4 regions of the Pseudomonas sp. TE31087 genome follow, and region 3 is predicted to be linked to each of the others. Evidence: riboswitches for the same ligand, from Rfam matches in the RefSeq annotation. Region 3 holds a riboswitch; each other region holds the start of a gene.
What was found. A riboswitch is a leader RNA that binds a small molecule or an ion and turns the genes downstream of it on or off. The one in region 3 is predicted to bind cobalamin.
Positions count from the first base shown of each region.

Region 1: another riboswitch for cobalamin. It lies ahead of ACZ899_RS04480 (TonB-dependent receptor plug domain-containing protein); the one in region 3 lies ahead of ACZ899_RS08755 (ABC transporter substrate-binding protein).
Region 2: another riboswitch for cobalamin. It lies ahead of ACZ899_RS03370 (TonB-dependent receptor); the one in region 3 lies ahead of ACZ899_RS08755 (ABC transporter substrate-binding protein).
Region 4: another riboswitch for cobalamin. It lies ahead of cobW (cobalamin biosynthesis protein CobW); the one in region 3 lies ahead of ACZ899_RS08755 (ABC transporter substrate-binding protein).

Region 1 is NZ_JBXVNN010000001.1:992,093-997,038, forward strand. Features, by position in the region: partial or broken gene ACZ899_RS04470 (TonB-dependent receptor) at 1-712, opposite strand, end outside; gene ACZ899_RS04475 (DUF2946 family protein) at 783-1,172, opposite strand; cobalamin riboswitch at 1,477-1,680, shown strand; gene ACZ899_RS04480 (TonB-dependent receptor plug domain-containing protein) at 1,770-3,725, shown strand; gene ACZ899_RS04485 ((2Fe-2S) ferredoxin domain-containing protein) at 3,737-4,465, shown strand; gene ACZ899_RS04490 (ABC transporter substrate-binding protein) at 4,458-4,946, shown strand, end outside.
Region 2 is NZ_JBXVNN010000001.1:711,858-716,803, forward strand. Features, by position in the region: gene ACZ899_RS03365 (GlxA family transcriptional regulator) at 1-879, opposite strand, end outside; gene ACZ899_RS03370 (TonB-dependent receptor) at 1,114-3,240, opposite strand; cobalamin riboswitch at 3,348-3,552, opposite strand; gene ACZ899_RS03375 (GNAT family N-acetyltransferase) at 3,726-4,295, opposite strand; gene ACZ899_RS03380 (carboxymuconolactone decarboxylase family protein) at 4,374-4,718, opposite strand; gene ACZ899_RS03385 (hypothetical protein) at 4,831-4,946, opposite strand, start outside.
Region 3 is NZ_JBXVNN010000001.1:1,949,250-1,954,195, reverse strand. Features, by position in the region: gene ACZ899_RS08770 (bleomycin resistance protein) at 48-482, shown strand; gene ACZ899_RS08765 (ABC transporter ATP-binding protein) at 1,033-1,818, opposite strand; gene ACZ899_RS08760 (FecCD family ABC transporter permease) at 1,815-2,831, opposite strand; gene ACZ899_RS08755 (ABC transporter substrate-binding protein) at 2,828-3,841, opposite strand; cobalamin riboswitch at 3,956-4,153, opposite strand; gene ACZ899_RS08750 (acetyltransferase domain-containing protein) at 4,181-4,946, opposite strand, start outside.
Region 4 is NZ_JBXVNN010000001.1:1,217,150-1,222,095, forward strand. Features, by position in the region: gene ACZ899_RS05430 (DUF1272 domain-containing protein) at 52-294, opposite strand; gene cobM (precorrin-4 C(11)-methyltransferase) at 360-1,112, opposite strand; gene ACZ899_RS05440 (cobalamin biosynthesis protein) at 1,142-1,543, opposite strand; gene ACZ899_RS05445 (CbtA family protein) at 1,543-2,238, opposite strand; gene ACZ899_RS05450 (CbtB domain-containing protein) at 2,249-2,434, opposite strand; cobalamin riboswitch at 2,535-2,757, opposite strand; cobalamin riboswitch at 2,817-3,016, shown strand; gene cobW (cobalamin biosynthesis protein CobW) at 3,117-4,184, shown strand; gene cobN (cobaltochelatase subunit CobN) at 4,188-4,946, shown strand, end outside.

The DNA of each region.
Region 1 (4,946 bases), 960 kb from region 3:
TGTCGCTGAGCAGCGAGAAGGCCAGGTTGCCGGCCCCGTTCTCCTGGCGGTCGATGTAGCCATTGGTGCTGGTGCGGCTGTAGTCGAGTCGGGCGTAGTGGCGTGGGCCGTCGCCGCTGTTGAGCGCCTTGTTGAAGCCGACCGAGGTCTCCATCGTGTCGTAGCGGCCATAGCTGACGCGGCCTTCGAAGGTATCCTCGTCGCGGTTGGCCAGCTTGGTGATCATGTTCAAGCTGCCGCCGACGGCGCCGCTGCCGTTGAGGAACGACGAGGGGCCGCCGAGCAGTTCGACGCGGTCGTAGATCCACGCCCCGACCGGTCGCCCGGCAGCGCCGTACTGCAGGTTGATGCCATTGAACAGCTGGCTGACCTGGGCACCGTTGAAGCCGCGGTACGACACGTAGCCGCCCCAGCCGGGCGGTGCCGAAGCGTTGACCCCGGGCAGGGCGTTGGCGGCGTCCTGGAAGTTGCGCGCGCCGATGCGTTCCATGGTCTTGCGGTCGGCGACGCTGACCGAGGCGGGGTTCTCGCGGGCGCTGAGGTTCAGTCGCGAGCCGCTTTCGATAGGCCGGTCAAGGTCCAGGGTGGTGGCTTCTTTGGGGTGGTCGGCGGTGGCCGTGACGTTGCTGGCGGGCAGGGTCAGGGTGTCATCCTGCGCCCAGGCGCAGGTTGCGCTGCCAACGAGCAGCGCCAAAGTGGTCATGCGAAACATGCAAGGCTTCCTGGCTGAAATCGGTGAGCGCACGCCCGCTGCCGATCAGGCAGCGCAGGGCGTGGCGATGTCAGAACGCGAGAAGCGAAGCAGGAGAGGCGCGCGGATTGACCAGTGGCCAGCGCTGCTTGGGCAGGGGTGGCGCGGGTTGCCTGGGTAAGGGTTTGCTCGACTCCCCGGCGAGCAAGGCCAGCAGGCCGAAGAACACCGCCAGCAGGGTGGCGCTGAACAGGCTGGCGATCACGCAGTCGCCGCCGGCGGGCAGCACCGGGTCGCTGATGTCCTGGTCGCCCTTGAACACGCCGCTGCTGTCGGCCGCGCACCAGGCGGCGTCATCCAGGCCGGCCAGGCGCAAGCCCGCCATCTGTCCATGGCCCATGGCGCACAGCAACGAGCCGAACAGGATGCTGAAATACAGCACCCAGGCGACTTGCGATTGTGTGTGGCGGGCCAGCTTCATCGGCAAAGCTCGAAGGGAATGAGAATAGGTTCGGCGTGCGGATTCTACAGCGTTTGAAACATCTGCCTAGTGTCCTGTCTCGGAAATACGTTCTCTTTTGGCGAGTGGCTTGGGTGTTCGGCCAAGGCGCCGCGACGAGTCATAGCAGGGCTATGGCGAGGAGTGGCAACGCAGGCCGGGCGCCCAAGACGCCGCCAAAAGTGAACAGCTTATTTCCGAGACAGGACACTAGAGTGCTTGGCCGATAAAAAACATTCGAATCGATTCACCTGGCTGGCTTGACGCCTCTCGGCCCCAGGTGTTCAGATGCCGACCGATTTCAGGTGTCCCATGCCGCCGCGCATGGGGTGAAACGGGAAACCGGTACGCGCTTCGCGCCAGTCCGGTGCTGCCCCCGCAACGGTATGCAAGTGATGCCTTCGACAGACCACTGTGGCTAATGCGCCATGGGAAGGTGAAGGTGTCTTGTCTTGCGAGCCCGGAGACCGGCCTGGAATGTGGTAGGCAAACTCCTGCGGTGGGCGGGCATGGGCCGGTATTGGCTGTGCGCGATCCCTGCTCCTGCGTGCTTCTGCGAAAGTCACTTTCGAGAAGAGCATGATTGCTGTGATTCACTCCCGACGTTTCTCCCCCAAGGCCCGGACCCTGCTTCTGGGCTGCCTGGCCAGCCCCCTGGCACTGGCCGAAAACACCCCTCTGATCCTCGACCAGCAGATCGTCGCCGCGCCCTCGGTGGAGTCGACCACGGTCGCCGCCATGGCCCAGTACGGCAGCAAGGTCGAGATCGTCAGCCGCGAGCAGATCGAGCGCGCCGGCCCCGGCGCCGACATCACCCGGGTGATGCAGATGTTCATCCCCGGCTTCTACGTCGCGCCGAAGAACGGCCCGTTCGACTACGGCACCTACTCGCTGCTGGGCGGGCGCAACGACGACACCTTGATCCTGCTCGACGGCGTGCGCCTGAACAACCGCCTGTACGGTGGCCTGTACCTGGACACCCTGCCGGCCAACGCGGTGGAGCGCATCGAGGTGCTCAAGGGCGGCCAGAGCCTGTTGTTCGGCACCCAGGCGGTGGCGGGGGTGATCAATATCGTCACCCGCAGCCCGCAGCGCCGCGAGGCTTCGGGGGAGGTCAACCTGGGCCTGGACAGCTTCGCCGGCAACAGCAAGGACGCCCGCGTCGAGCGGATCTTCAGCAATGGTTTCGGCGACCTGGGGCTGCTGGCCTATGTCAGTCACAACGTCTCCGACGGCTACCAACCGTTTCGCAACCGTGACTACAGCGGCAACGTCAGCGACAAGAAACGCGGCTACGAGGTAACCACCTTCGGCGGCAAGGCGATCCAGGCCTTCGGCGACGATACGCGGCTGGAGCTGTTCTACCAGTACACCGACGCCAACCTCGATTTCGCCCGGCCGGTGAACAACTACAAGACCACCAACGACCGCGTGCAGCAGATCGCCACCGCCACCTTCGAGCAGCGCCTCAACGAGCGCCTGAGCTACTTCGTCAAGGGCCATGTCAACGACTGGGACACCCGCTACACCCGCATCAACAACCGCGCCGACGGCAGCCGCAACGTGGTCAACCACAACGACTACTGGGGCTTCACCGACTGGGGTGTGCAGGCCGAGGGCAAGGCCGAGCTCGACGGCGGCCATGTGCTGGTGTTCGGTTCCGACAACCAGTGGTTCAAGGGCCAGGACGACGTGCTGTTGATCGACGACAACGAGGCCCAGGCCAATGCGCTGTATGTCCAATTGAGGCCCAGGATCGAGGCCCTGCCGAACTGGCACCCGAGCCTCGGCGTGCGCCACGAAGCCATGAGCGGCGGCGACAGCGCCACCGTCGGCATGCTCACCTCGCTGTACGACCTGAACGACAACTGGCAGCTGCGCGGCCAGTACGGCAGCGCCTACAAGCTGCCCAACGCCGAGCAGCTGTTCGTCAACGAGCCTGGCGACGAGATCGGCAACCGCAACCTCAAGCCCGAGAAGAGCCGCAATGCCGAGCTTGGCCTGGACTACCACGGCCTGCTGCTGGCGCGTGAGTTCAGCGCCAGCGTCACCGTGTTCCGGCGCAAGATCACCGACCTGATCACCCTGGACGGCAGCCAGTGGGTGAATGGCCAGGGGCAGGTGCAGATGCGTGGTTTCGAGGCCGATGCACGTATCCAGCTCGACGACCAATGGAGCCTGCAGGCCGACATGACCCGTAACCTCACCGAGTCGCGCACCGGGGCGACGATCAACGACGTGCCGAGTTTCTTCGCCCGCTCGCGGCTCGGCTACGAATCGGCAGACCGCAGGTGGGGTGCCGGAGGGGCCATTCGCTACATTCGCGACGTGGTCAGCTCCAAGGGCGTCGACTATGGCCATTACTCGGTGGTCGATGCCGATGCCTATCGCTACCTGGATGGCGCCCGCCAGCACCGGCTGAGCCTGCTGGTGGAGAACCTGTTCGACCGCGACTATGTCACCAGCCGGGCGAGCAATGTCGACAACCTCGGGCGGCCGTTCACCAGCGAACTGCGGTACACCTACACCTTCTGAGGGGCGTGAGCATGGACTATCAGCGTGTGCTGTTCGTGGGCCCCGGTCTGGCGAGTGGCTCGGTGGCCGAGTCGTTCGGCGCCGAGGTTCGCGACCTGCGTGGCCGCGAGGCGGACCGGGATATCGTCGATACCCTGGAGGGCTTCGACGGGCTGTGGGTGGTTATCCGCGAGGCCCTTGACCTGGGCATTGAGCGCTTGCTGGTAGTGGACCTGGAACCCACCTCGGACAGCGCCTACCTCGACTGGCTGCGCGATGAGCTGGGGCGCCTGGCGCAAGGTCGCGCCGGTATCTGGATCACGGCCCAGGCCCTGGGTCGGCGCGGGCTGGATGCTCGGGCGGCGTGTGCCAGCGTCGGCGAGCATGCCCGTCACCTGCCATGCGACCAGGTCAACGCGGTGGCCAGCGATCCGGACTGGTCGCGGATACCCGAGCATGCCCGCCAGGTGTTCCTGTGCACCGGCCCACGCTGCGTGCGGCGCGGTGCCTTGCCGTTGTGGAAACGCTTGCGCCGCCAGCTGCTGGAGCGTGACTTGATCGAGACGCCAGGCGGCGTGCTGCTGACCCGTACCGGTTGCCAGTTCCCCTGCAACCTGGGGCCAGTGCTGACGGTGCACCCGGACGGCTGCTGGTATCGGGTACGTGATGATCGGGAGGTGGAGGAATTGGTAAAAACGCATCTAGAGGGCGGAAGGATCGCCGAAAGATTGCTGATCAAGGGAGGGACATGCGATGCGTAAAGCCTGGTTGCTGTCGCTGGCCCTGTGCTGTGGCACACCGGCCCTGGCCGAGCGCTTTCGCAACTGCGGGCAAGACTGGCAACGGCCTGCGGCGACGCCTGCACGTATCGTCGCCCTCAACCAGCACGCGGCCGACCTCCTGCTCGCCCTTGGCGTCGGGCCGTCGATGGTCGGTGTGGCCTACCTGGACGACAACGGCGCCGCCTACAAGCAGAGCCGCTACCAGGGCGTGCCGGTGATCGCCCGGGAGTATCCGGCCAGCGAGGTGCTGTACGCGCAAAGGCCGGACCTGGTGGTCGGCGGATTCGCCACGGCCTTCGGCGATGGGGTCAGCTCGCGAACCCGGCTGGCCGGCAACGGGATCGCCACCTACCTGCTCGAGTCGGCCTGTGCCGGCCATTCCCTGGACTACTACGCCCATGTCCGGCGTGACCTGACCCTCCTTGGCGAAATGCTCGGCAGGCAGGCGAGGGCGCAGGCG
Region 2 (4,946 bases), 1.2 Mb from region 3:
CCGCGCCGCCTCCAGGCGGAACACTTCGATGGCCTTGGCCGGGGTGCGGCCGGTCTTGTGCTTGTACACCCGGGTGAAGTTGCGCAGGCTCATGCGCGCCTGCTCGGCCAGCCGCTCGACCGTCAGGCGCGGGTCGCCCAGGTGCTCGTTGAGCCACAGGTGCAGGGCCTCGAAGGCGGCGCCGTCCTCGCCCTGGGCCTTGAGCAGTTCGCTGAACTGCGCCTGGCCACCGGGGCGCTTGAGGAACACCACCAGTTCGCGGGCCACCTGCATCGCCACCTCGCGGCCGCAGTCGGCCTCGACCAGGGCCAGCGCCAGGTCGATGCCGGCGCTGACCCCGGCCGAGGTCCACACCTGGTCCTGCTGCACGAAGATCGACTCGGCATCCACCTCGATGGCCGGGAAGCGCCGGTGCAGCGCATCGCACATCGCCCAGTGGGTGGCGGCCCGGCGGCCGTCGAGCAGGCCGGCGGCGGCCAGCAGGAAGGTGCCGCTGCACACCGAGGCGGTGCGTCGGGCGCGCTGGGCGGCCTGGGCCAGCCAGGCGATCAGCTCGGCGTGATCGGGGAGGGTGTGGACGATCTCCGGTGCGCCGGGCACCACCAGGGTGTCAAACGGCTCGCACAACCAGGGTGCCAACGGTTCGGTGCCTATCGACAGGCCTTCTGCGGTGGGCACCAAGCCGCCTTCGAGGCTGGCAGTGACCAGGCGATAGCCCGGCAGGCCACGCGCGGTACGGGCCTTGGTCGCGGCCCAGAACACCGTCTGCGCGCCGGTGAGGTCGAGCAGGCCCATCTGCGGGTAGGCGAGGAACAGCAGGGTGCGCGGCTGATCCAGGGCGTGTACGGGCGGGGTGGGGATCTGCGGGATGTCGGTCATGGCGCGCTGCTTGTGACGGAGGCGTAGCGCTAAGTCGAGCACCTGGCGCGGCGCCGATCAAGCGCCGCGCGACAGGCGCAGGCGCCGAGGCTTTGCAGGAACAGCGTGGGAGCGGGCTTGCCCCGCGATGACGTCGGCCCAGGTTGGCGAAGCATCGCGGGGCAAGCCCGCTCCCACGCTGCCCCAGTCAGATCGGAGATTTACATTTTGAACCCCGAGTGGGCTGTACCTGCCTCAGAAGCTGTAGTCGACCGTGGCGAAATACGAGCGCGGCGCGCCCAGCAGCCATTGCTCGCCGCTGAAGCTGGACTGGGCGTACTGGCGGTCGAACAGGTTGTTCAACTGCAGGCCCAGGCGCACATCGGGCAGCACCTGCCAGCCCAGGTTGGCGTCGACCACCGTGTAACCCGGCACGCGCTGGTCGTTGGCCGCGCTGGAGTAGCGCTCATCCACATAGCGCAGGCCGATACCGGCATCCACGGCCTGGCCGAAGCCCTTGCTCAGCCACAGGTTGGCGGTGCGCCGCGGCACATCCTGCGGGCGGTTGCCGGCGCGGTCGTTGACCGTGCCGTTGTCGCCTTCCTCCAGGAAATCGTCGTACTTGGCCCTCACCAGCGCGGCGTTGGCCGAGAGCTGCCACTGGTTGCCCAGCGCCAGTTCCAGGCTGGCCTCCAGGCCGTCGGAGGTCTGCTGGCCGGCCTGCTGGCTGTCGTGGGTGAGCGGGTTGTACACCGGCAGTTTCTTCTTGACGATGTGATAGGCCGCCAGCGTCCACTCGCCACGGGTATCCCAGAAACGTTGCTTGAGGCCGATCTCGGTCTGCTTCGCTTCGGTCAGCTCCAGGCGCTTGTTCGGGCGCTGGGTGAGCAGGTCGCCGACGCCGTCCTCGCTGGTGGAGTACTGCCCGTACAGCGACAGGTCGTCGGTGAGCGCGTACACCAGCCCGGCGCGCCAGTTGCCGCCTTGCAGGCTGCGGTCGCTGCGGGCGTTGTTGACCAGGTCGTCACGGTCGATGTGGTTCTGGTCGCGGCGGATGCCGGTGACCAGCGCGAGGCGGTCGCTCAGCTGGGTGCGGTTCTCGGCGAACAGGGCGAAGGTGTCGACCTTGGACAGCGTCTGCGCGCGGGTCGGGCTGAGGCTGTGGAAACCGCCCGGAGCCGGATGCCACGGGTCGAGCGGGTCGCTGCTGCCATCGCTGTAGGGCGAGTTGCTGTCGACGTTGAAGCGGATGCGGTTGTATTCGGCGCCGACCACGGTCTTGCTGGTCAGGCCGAACAGGCCATGGTCGAAGGTAAAGCTCTGGCGATCGCCGAGCTGCTCCTGGTTATGGCGAATCTCGAAGAAGCTGCCGCGCTGGATCACGCCGTTGGCGGCGTCCCAGGCGTAGGACTCGGCGTTGCGCCACTGGCGGCGGCTCTTGATGTAGTAGAGCTGGTTGCTGGCGCTGACACTGTCGCTGAGGGTCCAGTCGGTGGTCAGGCGCGTCCACTCGTCGTGGTAGCGCTGTTCGTCGTTGCTGACGTTGTAGTTCTTGCGGCGCACGCTGCTGCGCAGGTGCCCGTCGATCAGCGGGGTGCCGTAGTAGTTGGCTGGTTGCGCATCGCCGCGTTCGTGGGCGAGGGTGAAGCTCAGGTCGTCGCTGGCATCGAAGCGCAGGGCGGCGCTGAGGGCCAGGCTGCGCGAGTCGGTGCGGTCGACCCAGCCGTTGCCGGCCTGCTGGTTGAGGGTCACGCGGTAGCTCAGCCGCTCGCTCAGGCTGCCGCCGCTGTCCAGGCCCAGTTGCTGGCGGTCCCAGGAGCCGTAGCCCAGGCGCAGGTGGTTGCGGATGTCACCGGCGAACGGCTTCTTCGGCACCACGTTGACCACCGCGCCGGTGGCGCCTTCGCCGTACAGCACCGAGGCGGGGCCGCGGATCACGTCGATGCGCTCGACCATCCACGGGTCGACCGGGAAGGTCAGGGTGCCGGCGCCGGCGTACAGGCGCGAGCCGTCGAACAGGGTCATCACCGAACTCTGCCCGGTGAAGCCCCGGGCCGACAGGCCGGTACCGCCGTCGCCCGGTGTGCCGATGAAGGTCAGGCCCGGCGAGCGGGTCACGGCGTCCTGCACGGTGAGGTTGTTGCGCTGCTGGATCTGCGCCTCGGTCAGGCTGCTGGTGCTGGCCGGGGTGTCCAGGGCGCTGAGGTTCAGGCGCGAGCCGGCCGGGGTTGGCGTGGCCAGGTCGATGACCTGTGGCTCGCGGGTGTCGGTGATCGCCGTGGAGGGCAGGGTGAGGGGCGCCACTTCATGGTCGTCGGCCAGTGCTGGCAGGGACACGGCCAGGCAGGCCGCCAGGGTGTGAAGCTTGTTGAATCGGGACATGTCGTTCCACTGCTGCAGGAAGGAATGGATCCCGGTGGAAAACACGCAACGGCGAAGCGCGCACGCAGGCGCGCGCGGATACCGGCCTGCGCCCGCCCACCGCGGGTTGCCAAATGAAGCCTCAGGCCGGTCTCCGGGCTTGCGAGGAGCATGAAGCCTTCACCTTCCCATGCGTGCGCACAGTGGTCTGTCGAAGGATTCGCTCGCTTACCGTTGCGGGGGCAGCGCCGGACTTGTCGTGACAACGACGCACCGGCTTCCCGTTTCACCCTGCGCGCGGCGGCGCAGGACACCTGAAACTGGCGCGCATCTGACCATCGAACGGGTGGCGAGTCAATCGCCTGGGTGGCAGGAAAATATCTGGTGGGGCAATGGGTTAGCTGCAATTGCGTTGTCGCTGATCGCGGGGCAAGCCCGCTCCCACGGCGATACCCTGGCAGCTCCAGGCAATCGGATCGTGGGAGCGGGCTTGCCCCGCGATGGGTTCAGCGCCCGCGCCGACGCGAAACTCGCGCCTCGATATTCTTGCGTCCGATCAGCAGCGCCGGCTTTTCCACCACCGGCTCGTCGGCCAGCCACTTGTACATCACCAGGCAGTCCACCAGGCCCAGCTCGGCATGGCGGTAAGCCCTGGGCAGGCGGCCGACGGTCTCGAAGCCGAGCTTGTGCCACAGCGCCACCGCCACCTCGTTGCTGGCCACCACCGAATTGAACTGCAGGGCCAGGAAGCCCTCCTGGCGCGCCAGCTTCTGCGAGTGCTCGCACATCAGCCTGGCCACGCCCCGGCCGCGGGCCTGCTCGCAGACCATGTAGCCGCAGTTGCCGACATGCCCGCCGGGGCCGGCGGCATTGGCCTTGAGGAAGTAGGAGCCGAGCAGCACGCCGTCGTCCTCGGCCACCAGGGTGCGCAACGGGGTTTCCAGCCACAACCGACGCGCCTGGTCGACGTCCAGGGCCGGGTCGAAGGCGTAGGTCTGGCGGGCCTGGACAATGGCCTGGAAGGTCGGCCAGAAGCGTTCGAAGTCTTCCGGGGTCATGGGGCGGATCTGGATCATGGTGGTTCCTGCACGGGCTGAACCGCCAAGTCTGGGTGTCGCGGCGCCGTCGCGCAAGGGCGGCGGCGCCATGAAGTTTCAGGCGCCAGTCTTGCCCACGGCGTCCAGCGCCCTGGCCGAGTAGACCAGCGCGGCGCCGGCGTTCATTGCCACCGCCACGCCCAGGGCCTCGGCGATCTCCTCGCGGGTGGCGCCGTGCTTGACCGCCTGCTGCGAATGCACGGCAATGCAGCCGTCGCAGCGGGTGGTGACGGCGACGGCCAATGAGATCAGCTCACGGGTCTTGGCGTCCAGGTGATTGGTCTTGGCCCCGGCGCCGCTGGCGGTCGCGTAGCCGGCCACGGTATCGGGTGAGAGTTGCTTGAGATCGCCGATGCCGGCCATCAACTGCTTACGGTAGGCGTCCCAGTCCATCATGCTCATCGTCTTCACCTTGTCAGGTTGGCAACAGGAGCATTCAGGCTAGTCGATATTTCGCTGGAGGGGCTGGCCCCAGGGAGGATGGATCAAACCCGGGACCTGTTCGAATCACTGGTCAATCAGTCGGTACCCGGCGCAGCGCCGCCGCCAACGCTACGGTCAGTGCCACTGCCAGGCCCATGGCGAGGCCGATGGTCACGGCAACCCCCAATCGCTCCAGCAACCCCGCCA
Region 3 (4,946 bases):
AGGGATATCATGTGCGCCACTTTCCCATGCCGCTCAAGGACGATTGCATGCTGCAGCGCAACAAGATGGTGCCCGAACTGATCGTCAGTGACCTCGATCGCAGTCTGGATTTCTGGGTTTCGTTGTTGGGGTTCGAGATTGCCTATCAGCGCCCGGAGCAGCGCTTTGCCTACCTTGACCTGCAGGGCGCGCAGGTCATGCTCGAGCAGTTCGACGCCGAGGATCACTGGCTTACCGGGCCCCTGGAAAAACCCTTGGGGCGGGGGATCAACCTGCAGATCGACGTCGCGGCGGTCGCGCCGCTGGTCGAGCGGCTCGAGCGCCATCGCTGGCCGTTGTTCCAGGCGTGCGAGGACGTCTGGTATCACGCCGATGCGGTCGAGGTGGGGCTGCGTCAGTTTCTGGTACAGGATCCGGATGGTTATCTGCTGAGGCTGGCGCAACGGATGGGCGAGCGTCCGGCACAGTCGAATCTGCGGTAGAGTCCGCGTCCTGTTCATCTGCGCTGTCGCGCAGGAAGCAGCCTTACCAGCATTACCAACGTGGGAGCGGGCTTGCCCCGCGATCACCGGCGCTCCACGGTCTTGGGACCAGTCCTTTCAAGGTTTGGACGCGGGTGGTTATTGACTGCATTAGGGCTACTAGGTGCTTGCCACGAGCTTTGCAGCGCCTATGAGATCGAGCGCCGCCCGCGCGGCGCATCGCGGGACAAGCCCGCTCCTACATCTGTTTCGGGCCAGTCAGTCCTGTGCCATTACCTGGTCCGCCCTGTTGGTACGACGCGGTTTCAGCGTGGGCATCACTGCCGCCCCGCACGACTTGAGGCATGAGCCAAGGCGGACAGCGATAACCTCACAGGAGTGACTGGCCCGAAACAGATGTAGGAGCGGCCTTGCGTCGCGATGCGCCGCGCGGGCGGCGCTCGATCTCATAGGCGCTGCAAGGGGCGCGGCGAGCACCTGGTGGCCTTGATACAATCAATAACCCCGCCTCCAAAGACCTTTATAGGGCTGTAAAGCCCCCCCAGCCGTTTCAGGCACGAAACCGCAGCACCCGCGCCCCATCATACGGATCGACCAGGTAATGAGCCTGAACCCCAAACGTCCCCAATAACCGCTCCGGCGTCAGCACCATTTCAGGCTTCCCCAAGGCCACCAACCGCCCTTGATCCAGGACAGCCAACCGGTCACAGGTCAACGCCTGGTTCAGATCATGCAAGGCCACCAGGGTAGTCACCGGCAACGCCTGCACCTGCCGCAACAGGCTCAACTGATGCTGGATATCAAGATGATTGGTCGGCTCGTCCAGCAGCAGCACCTGCGGCCGCTGGGCCAGGGCCCGGGCGATGTGCACGCGCTGGCGTTCGCCGCCGGACAGCTCGCCCCACAGGCGCCGACGCAGGTGGCCGGCATCGGCGTCGGCCAGCGCCTGCTCGACGATCGCACGGTCATCCGCGCCGAACGGCGCCAGGGCCGACAACCACGGCGTGCGGCCGAGGGCCACGGCGTCATACACACTGATGGCGTCCAGGGTGTCGGCCTGCTGTTCGACCAGTGCCAGGCTTTGCGCAACCCGGCGACGCGGCATGCGCTCCAGCGCCTCGCCCAGCAAACGCACGCTGCCACTGCTGGGCGTGCGCAGGCCGGCGAGCAGCTTGAGCAGGGTGGACTTGCCCGAGCCGTTGGGGCCGACCACGCCGAGGGTCTCGCCGGGCATCACGCTCAGGTCGATTCCCTGCAGCACGTCGCGGTCGCCCAGGCGCAGGCTTAGGCCCTCGCAGGCAAGCGGGGCGTGGGCGATGGCGGTCATCACGGTCATGGACGCCCCCGGCGGCTGACCAGGATCAACGCGAACACCGGCGCGCCGATCAAGGCGGTGACCACGCCCACCGGGATCACCTGGCCGGCAATCAGCGTGCGCGAGAGGATGTCGGCGACGATCAGGAACAACGCGCCGCCCAGGGCGCTGGCCGGCAGCAGGCGGCTGTGCCCGGGGCCGAGCAGCAGGCGCAGGGCGTGGGGGATGACCAGGCCGACGAAGCCGATGGCGCCGACGATCGAGACCATCACCGCGGTCACCAGCGCTGTGCAGCTGATCAGCAACCATTGCGTGCGCCGCACCGGCACGCCCAGCGAGGCCGCCGAGTCGGCGCCGAAGGTGAAGGCGTCCAGCGCCCGGCGGTGCCACAGGCACACCGCCAGCCCGACCAGGGCCACTGGCAGCGCCAGCCACACCGCCGGCCAGCGCACGCCGCTGAGATTGCCCAGCAGCCAGAACAGGATGCCCCGGGCCTGTTCGGCGGTTGCCGACTTGGTGATCAGAAAGGCCGTCAGCGCGTTGAATAGCTGCGAGCCGGCGATGCCGGCGAGGATTACCTGGGCGTTGTCGTGGCGACTGCCGCTGGCCCGCGACAGCACCAGCACCAGGGCGAACGCGGCCAGCGCGCCGAGGAAGGCGCCGGCCGACAGCGACAGCACCGCGCCACCGAGGCCGAACAGACCCACCGCCACGGCGCCGGTCGAGGCGCCCGCCGACAGGCCCAACAGGTACGGCTCGGCCAGCGGATTGCGCAGCAGCGCCTGGAGGATCACCCCGCAGGTCGCCAGCCCCGCGCCGCAGGCGGCGGCCACCAGGGTGCGCGGCAGGCGGTAGTTCCAGACGATGCCGGCGTCGATCGGGTCGAGCGCATGACCGGCCTGCCACAACTGGTTGGCCAGCACCTGCCAGACCACCTCGGCGCTGATCCGCGTCTCGCCGATGGCGATCCCGGCGAGCATGGCCAGGCACAGGGCGAGCAGCGCGAAGGCACTGATGGGCAACAGACGGCTCATGGTTGTGGCGCTTTACCGCTGGCAAAGGCGCTGGACAGCACCTCCAGGCCACGGAACAGGCGGATGCCGGCCTGCATGGCGTCGGCGTCGAGGACGATGATCCGGCCTTGCTTGACCGCGTCCATGTTGCGGGTCACCGGGTCGTTGCGCAGGAACTCGAGCTTTTTCCGGTAGTCGTCGGCGGGGTAGCGGCGGCGGTCCATGCGGGCGACGATCAGCCAGGTGGGGTTGGCCCTGGCCAGGGTCTCCCAGCCCACCGCTGGCCATTCTTCGCTGGACTCCACCACGTTGCGCACGCCAAGGGTCTGCAGCATGAAGTCGGCCACGCCCTGGCGACCGGCGACGTAAGGGTCGACCTTGAGGTCGGCGCTGGAGAACCAGAACAGCGCGCTGGTGTGGCTCAGGTCCTGGCCGGCCAGGCGTTGCCGGGCCTGGTCCAGCTGGCCCTTGAGCTCGGCATTGAGGCGTTCGCCGCGATCCTGCACGTCGAAGATCTCGGCCAGTTGGCTGACGCTTTTGTAGATGGTGTCGATCCTGAACGGCTGCAGGCGGGTACCGTCGGCGCCCACCAGGTTGTCCTTGCCTTCGCAGTCCGAGGGCAGCAGGTAGGTGGGAATGCCCAGTTCCGCGAACTGTTCGCGGGTGCCGACCGCGCCCTGGGCGCCGACCATCCATTCGAACTGCGCCGTCACCAGCTGCGGGCGCTTGCCGACCACCGCCTCGAAGCCCGGTTCGTTGTCGGCCAGGCGCTCGACCTTGTCGTTCTGCGCCTTGAACTCGGGCAGCACGTTGTTGAACCACAGCGAAGTACCCGCCAGCCGCTCGCCCAGGCCCAGGGCATAGAGCAGCTCGGTGCCGGCCTGGCCGATGGTCACCGCGCGCTGCGGGGCCTGGGCGAAGGTCTGCGGCAGGCCGCAGTTGTCGACGGTCAGCGGGTAGCGGGTGGCGTCGGCGTGGGCCAGGCCCGCCAGTGACAGGCCGGCGAGCAGGGTGGCGAGGCGGTGCGGCATGGTGGGGCGATCTCCTGTCGGGTGGTACACGGAATGGCCCACGGACAGGCATCGCCAGGCGTCGTGCGGCAAGCACGCGGCCAGGGGCGGATGACCATCCCGGACACCCCGCCGGTTGGTGAATGCGTGCCGGCAGGTCTCCTGACTGGTGCGTCCTGGCCGGCGCCGGCCTTCCCGGGTCGGCAGACCCAGTGGCATCGATGGCGCAGGCTCGGCACCTACAGTTGCGGGGGCAGTTCCCTTTGGCCCGCCCTCGGCGCGCCCGGGATTCCCTTTTGATTCCGTGTGGAAACCGGCGGGCGGCATGGTAGACCATCGGGCCATCGGCTGAAAACGCTTTTACAGGTACTTGAGCCAGGCGATGTCGCGCCGCCGCGCCTTGAGCCGGGCGAAGCCGCGCACCGGCAGGTACTGGGCGATCGCCAGCAGTACCGCGACCAGCCACACCGCGCCGATGCCGTCGAAGCCGAAATGGCTGCCCTGGTTCAGGCCGAACAGCGCCACGCAGGCCACATACAGCAGCTTGAGCACATACAGGTGCAGCAGGTAGAAGAACATCGGCGCTGCGCCGAACACCGCCAGCGGGCCGATCCAGCGGGCCTCGCCGGCACGCTCGAACGCGCGCAGCAGCAACAGGCCGACGCCCAGGGTCAAGGCCAGGAACAGCAGCGACGGAGGGTACTTGGTGATGTTGAAGAAGCTCATCAGCGTTTGCCCGACGCTGGGGTAGAAGGCCCACGGCGCCTCGCCGTAGCCGTTGAGCAGGCGCAAGACGACAAAGCCGAGCAGCAGCATCACGCCGCCCAGCAGCAGGCGCTGCTGGCGCTCGCCGGCGTCGCTGGCGCGGCTGAACCAGGGGCCGAGCCCATAGCCCAGGGCGATCACGCCGACCCACGGCAACACCGGGTAGGAGGTACGCAGGCGCAGGCTGTCGGACAGCTCCAGCCAGTTGCGCTCGTGCAGGATCGCCCAGGGTACATGCAGCGCCGAGTGCGCCGCGAAATGCAGGCCATCGAGCAGGTTGTGGCCGGCGACGATCAGCGCGCCCAGGGCGAGCAGCAGCGGGCGTGGCAGCCACACCAGCAGCGACAGGGCGATCATGCTC
Region 4 (4,946 bases), 730 kb from region 3:
GGTGTGTTGAAATACCTGCACCAACCTGTAGAAAAGTCCTACAAGGAAGGTTCAGGCGCAGGGTGCGTGCGGCTTGTGCACACGTTGTGTCGAGGCGGGATTGTTGTCCAGTGCCGTGCCGACACGGGTGGGGCGGATCACCAGCTGGCCGCCGCAGTTCGGGCAGCGGTTGTGGAAGTGCTGGTCGTTGCAGGCACGGCAGAAGGTGCATTCGAACGAGCAGATCAGTGCATCCGGGCTATTGGCGGGCAGGTTGGTGTCACAGCATTCGCAGTTGGGGCGCAGTTCGAGCATGGGCTTGGTTTCCGTCCAGTTGGAAAATCCAGTGTGCTACGCCGCGCCCCCGGTCGGCAATCGTTTCACGAGCCTGGGCGATAGAGGTGGGCATGACCGGCGCGGTACAGGGCCGAGTCGGCGAACGGCGCGTCGCCCAGCACATGGCCGACCAGGATCAGCGCGGTGCGTCGGAAGCCTTTGGCGGCCACGCGTTCGCCGATGTCCGCCAGGGTGCCCTTGACCCAGTCCTGGTCCGGCCAGGTGGCACGATGGACCACCGCGATCGGGCAGTCGACGCCATAGTGTGGCAGCAGCTGATCGACGATGCGGGCCAGGTGGCGCACGCCCAAGTGGATGGCCAGGGTACTGCCGTGGCGGGCCAGGTCGGCCAATTGTTCACCGGCCGGCATCGGCGAACTGTCGCCAAAGCGGGTGAGAATCACGGTCTGTGCCACATCGGGCAAGGTCAGCTCGCAACCGAGCAGCGCGGCACTGGCGGCGGTGGCGGTGACGCCGGGGACGATCTGGTAGCCGATGCCCAGTTCGCGCAAGTGGCGGATCTGTTCGCCGATGGCGCCGTACAGGCTGGGGTCGCCGCTGTGCACGCGGGCCACATCCTCGCCATTGGCGTGGGCCTGGCGCATCACCTCGACGATCTGTTCCAGGTGGAGTTCGGCACTGTTGATCACGGTGTGCGCCTGGTGACCTTCCAGTACGGCGGCGGGGACCAGGGAGCCTGCGTAGATGATCACCGGGCACTGGCGGATCAGGCGCTGGCCCTTGACCGTGATCAGCTCCGGATCGCCGGGGCCGGCACCGATGAAATAAACCGTCATGGGGGTTCCTTGCAGAAATATGGCGCGGATTATCCGCCGATCGCCAAGGCGAGGGTAGCGCCGCCGAGTACCTGCCTGGGCACGTGCAGGCGGCCGTTTTCGCCAGCCAGGGCGAGGGCGGTGCTTTCGGCGACGCCCCAGCAGCCGGTCTGGGCGTACACCGTGGCCGAACGATGGCTGAGCAGCGGCTCGAAGACCGTCAGGTGCGTGGCGTCGAAGCAGATGTAAGGCAGCCCGAGGCGCTCGGCCAATGCCAGCAGGCCGGGTTCGCGAGCCTTGGGCTCGATGCTGGCAATGGCGCGCAGGGCGGAGAGGGGCAGGGCGTGGCGGGTGAGCGTCTGGCGCAGCAGCACCGCCAGTGTCTCGACCGGGCAACCACGGCGGCAACCAAAGCCGGCGAACATCGCCGGCTGCACGGGCAGATCGCGCATCAAGCCTGGCTGGAACGACGGTAAAGCCACGCGCTGAGCAGGCCCAGGGCCAGCCAGAACGCGGCGTTGGTCAGCCAGGAAGCGATCTTGAACTGGGTCTCGAGGGCTTCCGGCGCCAGGCTTTCATGCACTGCGGGTTGCGGCGCGCCGATCAGGTGCGGGATCACCAGCAGGGCCACACCAAGCACCTTGAACAACCAGTGCCGGGCGAACACCAGCAGCGCCAGGCCGGCGGCGGTGGCTGCGGCGGTGCCGATCCACCAGGTCTGGCGCTGGCCAAGGTCGGCGGCGGCGGTGCCGGGCAGTTCCGGTGGCAGGCCCAGGGTCGGTGCCAGGCAGAACACGGCGAAGCCGGCCAGGCCCCACAGTGCGCCGGTGGCCACGCGGTTCGGTTCGCGCAGGCTGTAGAGGGCGACCAGGATCAGGGCAAAACCGACGGCGACCACCAGGTTGCCGCCAGTAGTGGACAGCACGCGCTGCCAGCCGTCCTCCGGCGCCCAGGCCTCGGCACTGTGTTCATGCTCATGGGGCGCTGCGGCGTCGCCGTGCTCATGCTGTTCGGCGACCGGGGCAGTGGATTCGTAGGTTTCCGCCTGGAGAATCAGTGGGGCGACCCAGAAGCTTTGCAGCAGGGTCAGCAACAGGGCCGCGAGCAGGCCGCTGAAACCCGCGGTACGGGCGATGCGCGTAATCATGCGGATTTACTCAGTGGCAAGGGAAGGCGGCACTGTGGCGGGTGTCGTGGGCGGCATTGTGCACCGCCTCGATGTGCGAGAAACCGGCGAAGTACACCAGGCACAGCCCCAGCAGGCTGGCGCCGACCGCGACGATCAGTCGCTGGCTGAGGCTGACGGGGGTGGCGATACTGTGTTTGGCGCTGGTGATGGGCATGACGCGTTCCTCTGCTGCTTTTGTTGTGGCAACGGGCATGCGCGACGACCCCGGGCACGGCTGGCCCGAGTGATACGACGACGCCCGCCCACCGCGGGGTGTACTGTGAGCACGTCAGGCCGGTCTCCGGGCTCGCGAGGTGGAGCAAGGCTCCTTCCATGGCGTCACCTTCCCATGCCTTGAGGCTGGCACAGTGGTCCGGACGCTTCTCTCGCTTACCGTTGCGGGGGCAGCACCGGCCTTGTCGGCTCCTGGAACGGAGACGCGACGCACCGGTTTCCCGTTTCACCCCCGTGGGGGCACCTGAACGCAATGCGCTAGCAAATCACGGGGCCGGGCCCGCGTCAATCGCCGCGGCGGTTGACCGCCAGGCAGGCACTGCGTAGCCTTGCCGCTGCGAGGTTCTCGGGCGTTGGCCCGAGCTAAGACGGGAACGCGGTACAAGCCGCGGCTGCCCCCGCAACTGTAAGCACTGAAGGGTTCGGCACAGCCACTGCGCAGGCGCGCGGGAAGGCGCCGGCCCACCGGCCAGCGAGCCGCAGCGGTGCAAGCCAGGAGACCTGCCTCGTGACGTTTTCGACTTTCAACCGGGCGGGGTGATCCGGTGGCGAACGCGCCAGGCCGGCATGGCCGTGGCTGTCGTCCTGCATGCCCGCGCCATTGCTGCCAAGGGCATCGCGACATGAAAACACTGGCCAAGCTTCCCGTCACCATCGTCACCGGCTTCCTCGGCTCAGGCAAGACCACCTTGCTGCGCCATATGCTCGACAACGCCCAGGGCCGCCGCATCGCGGTGATCGTCAACGAATTCGGCGAGCTGGGCATCGACGGCGAGATCCTCAAGCAGTGCAGCATCGGTTGCACAGAGGAAGAGGCCAATGGCCGCGTCTACGAACTGGCCAACGGTTGCCTGTGCTGCACCGTGCAGGAAGAATTCTTCCCGGTGATGCGCGAGTTGGTGGCCCGGCGCGGCGACCTCGACCACATCCTTATCGAAACCAGTGGCCTGGCCTTGCCCAAACCGCTGGTACAGGCCTTCCAGTGGCCGGAAATCCGCAACGCTTGCACCGTCGACGCGGTGATCACCGTGGTCGACAGCCCGGCCGTGGCCGCCGGCACCTTCGCTGCCTACCCGGACCAGGTCGACGCCCAGCGCAAGCTCGACCCGAACCTCGACCATGAGTCGCCGCTCCATGAATTGTTCGCCGACCAGCTGGCCAGCGCCGATCTGGTGGTGCTGAACAAAGCCGACCTGATCGACGCCGAGGGCCTGGCCAAGGTCCGTGCCGAGGTGGCCGAGGAACTGCCGCCGGCGGTCAAGGTGATCGAGGCCAGCAGCGGCCGCCTGCCGCTGGAAGTGTTGCTGGGCGTGGGCGCCGAATCCGAGGCGCATATCGACGGTCGCCGTACCCATCACGACTCGCATCACGACGGCGATGACCATGACGACCATGACCACGACGCCTTCGACTCGATCTCCATCGACCTGCCCGAGGCCGACGAGAGCCTGCTGCTCGATGCCCTGACCCAGCTGGTCACCGAGTTCGGCATCCTGCGCGCCAAGGGCTTCGCCGCCATCCCCGGCAAGCCGATGCGCCTGCTGATCCAGGGTGTGGGCACCCGCTTCGACAAGCATTTCGACCGTGCCTGGCGCAGCGACGAGCCCCGGATCACCCGCCTGGTGCTGATCGGCCAGGATCTCGACGCGGCGCAGCTGGAAGCGCGCCTGCGCCAGGCCCTGGGCGCCTGATCCATGCACCTGCTGCGGACCCAGCCCGGCGGCTTCGTGCCGGACGACAGCATCGCCGATCTCGGCCAGACCCCCGCCGACCTGGTGATCCTCTGCAGCGGCGATTCACACCTGGCGCTGCTCGCCGAAACCGCCGAGCAGTTGCCGGCGGATTTCCCCAGCGTGCGCCTGGCCAACCCGATGCAGGTGCAGAACCACGCCTCGGTCGACTTGTATATCGACCAGGTGCTGCGCCATGCCAAGGTGATCCTGATATCACTGCATGGCGGTGTCGGTTACTGGCGCTATGGTGTCGAGCAACTGGTCGAACTGGCGGGGCGAGGGGTACAGCTGATCCTGGTGCCCGGCGACGACCGCCCCGACCCTGAGCTCACCGACCTGGGCACGGTTCGCGGCGAACAGGCCGAACGCCTCTGGCACTTCCTGCGCCAGGGCGGCAAGGCCAACGCGGTGAACCTGTTCAACTGCCTGGCCAGCCAGTGGCTGGGGCGCGATTACCCGTGGGACGAGCCACAGCCCTTGCCGCGCACGGCGGTCTATCATCCAGCCAAGGGCACGGCTTGTCCCGAGGACTGGTACGCCGAGTGGAACCCCGAGCATCCGGTGGCGCCGTTGCTGTTCTACCGTTCGCACCTGCAGGCGGCCAACACCGCGTTCATCGATGTGTTCTGCCAGCGCCTGCAGGCCTGCGGTCTGAACCCATTGCCCATCGCCGTGGCCAGCCTGAAGGAGCGCGCCTGCCTGGACCAGGTCGAGGCCTGG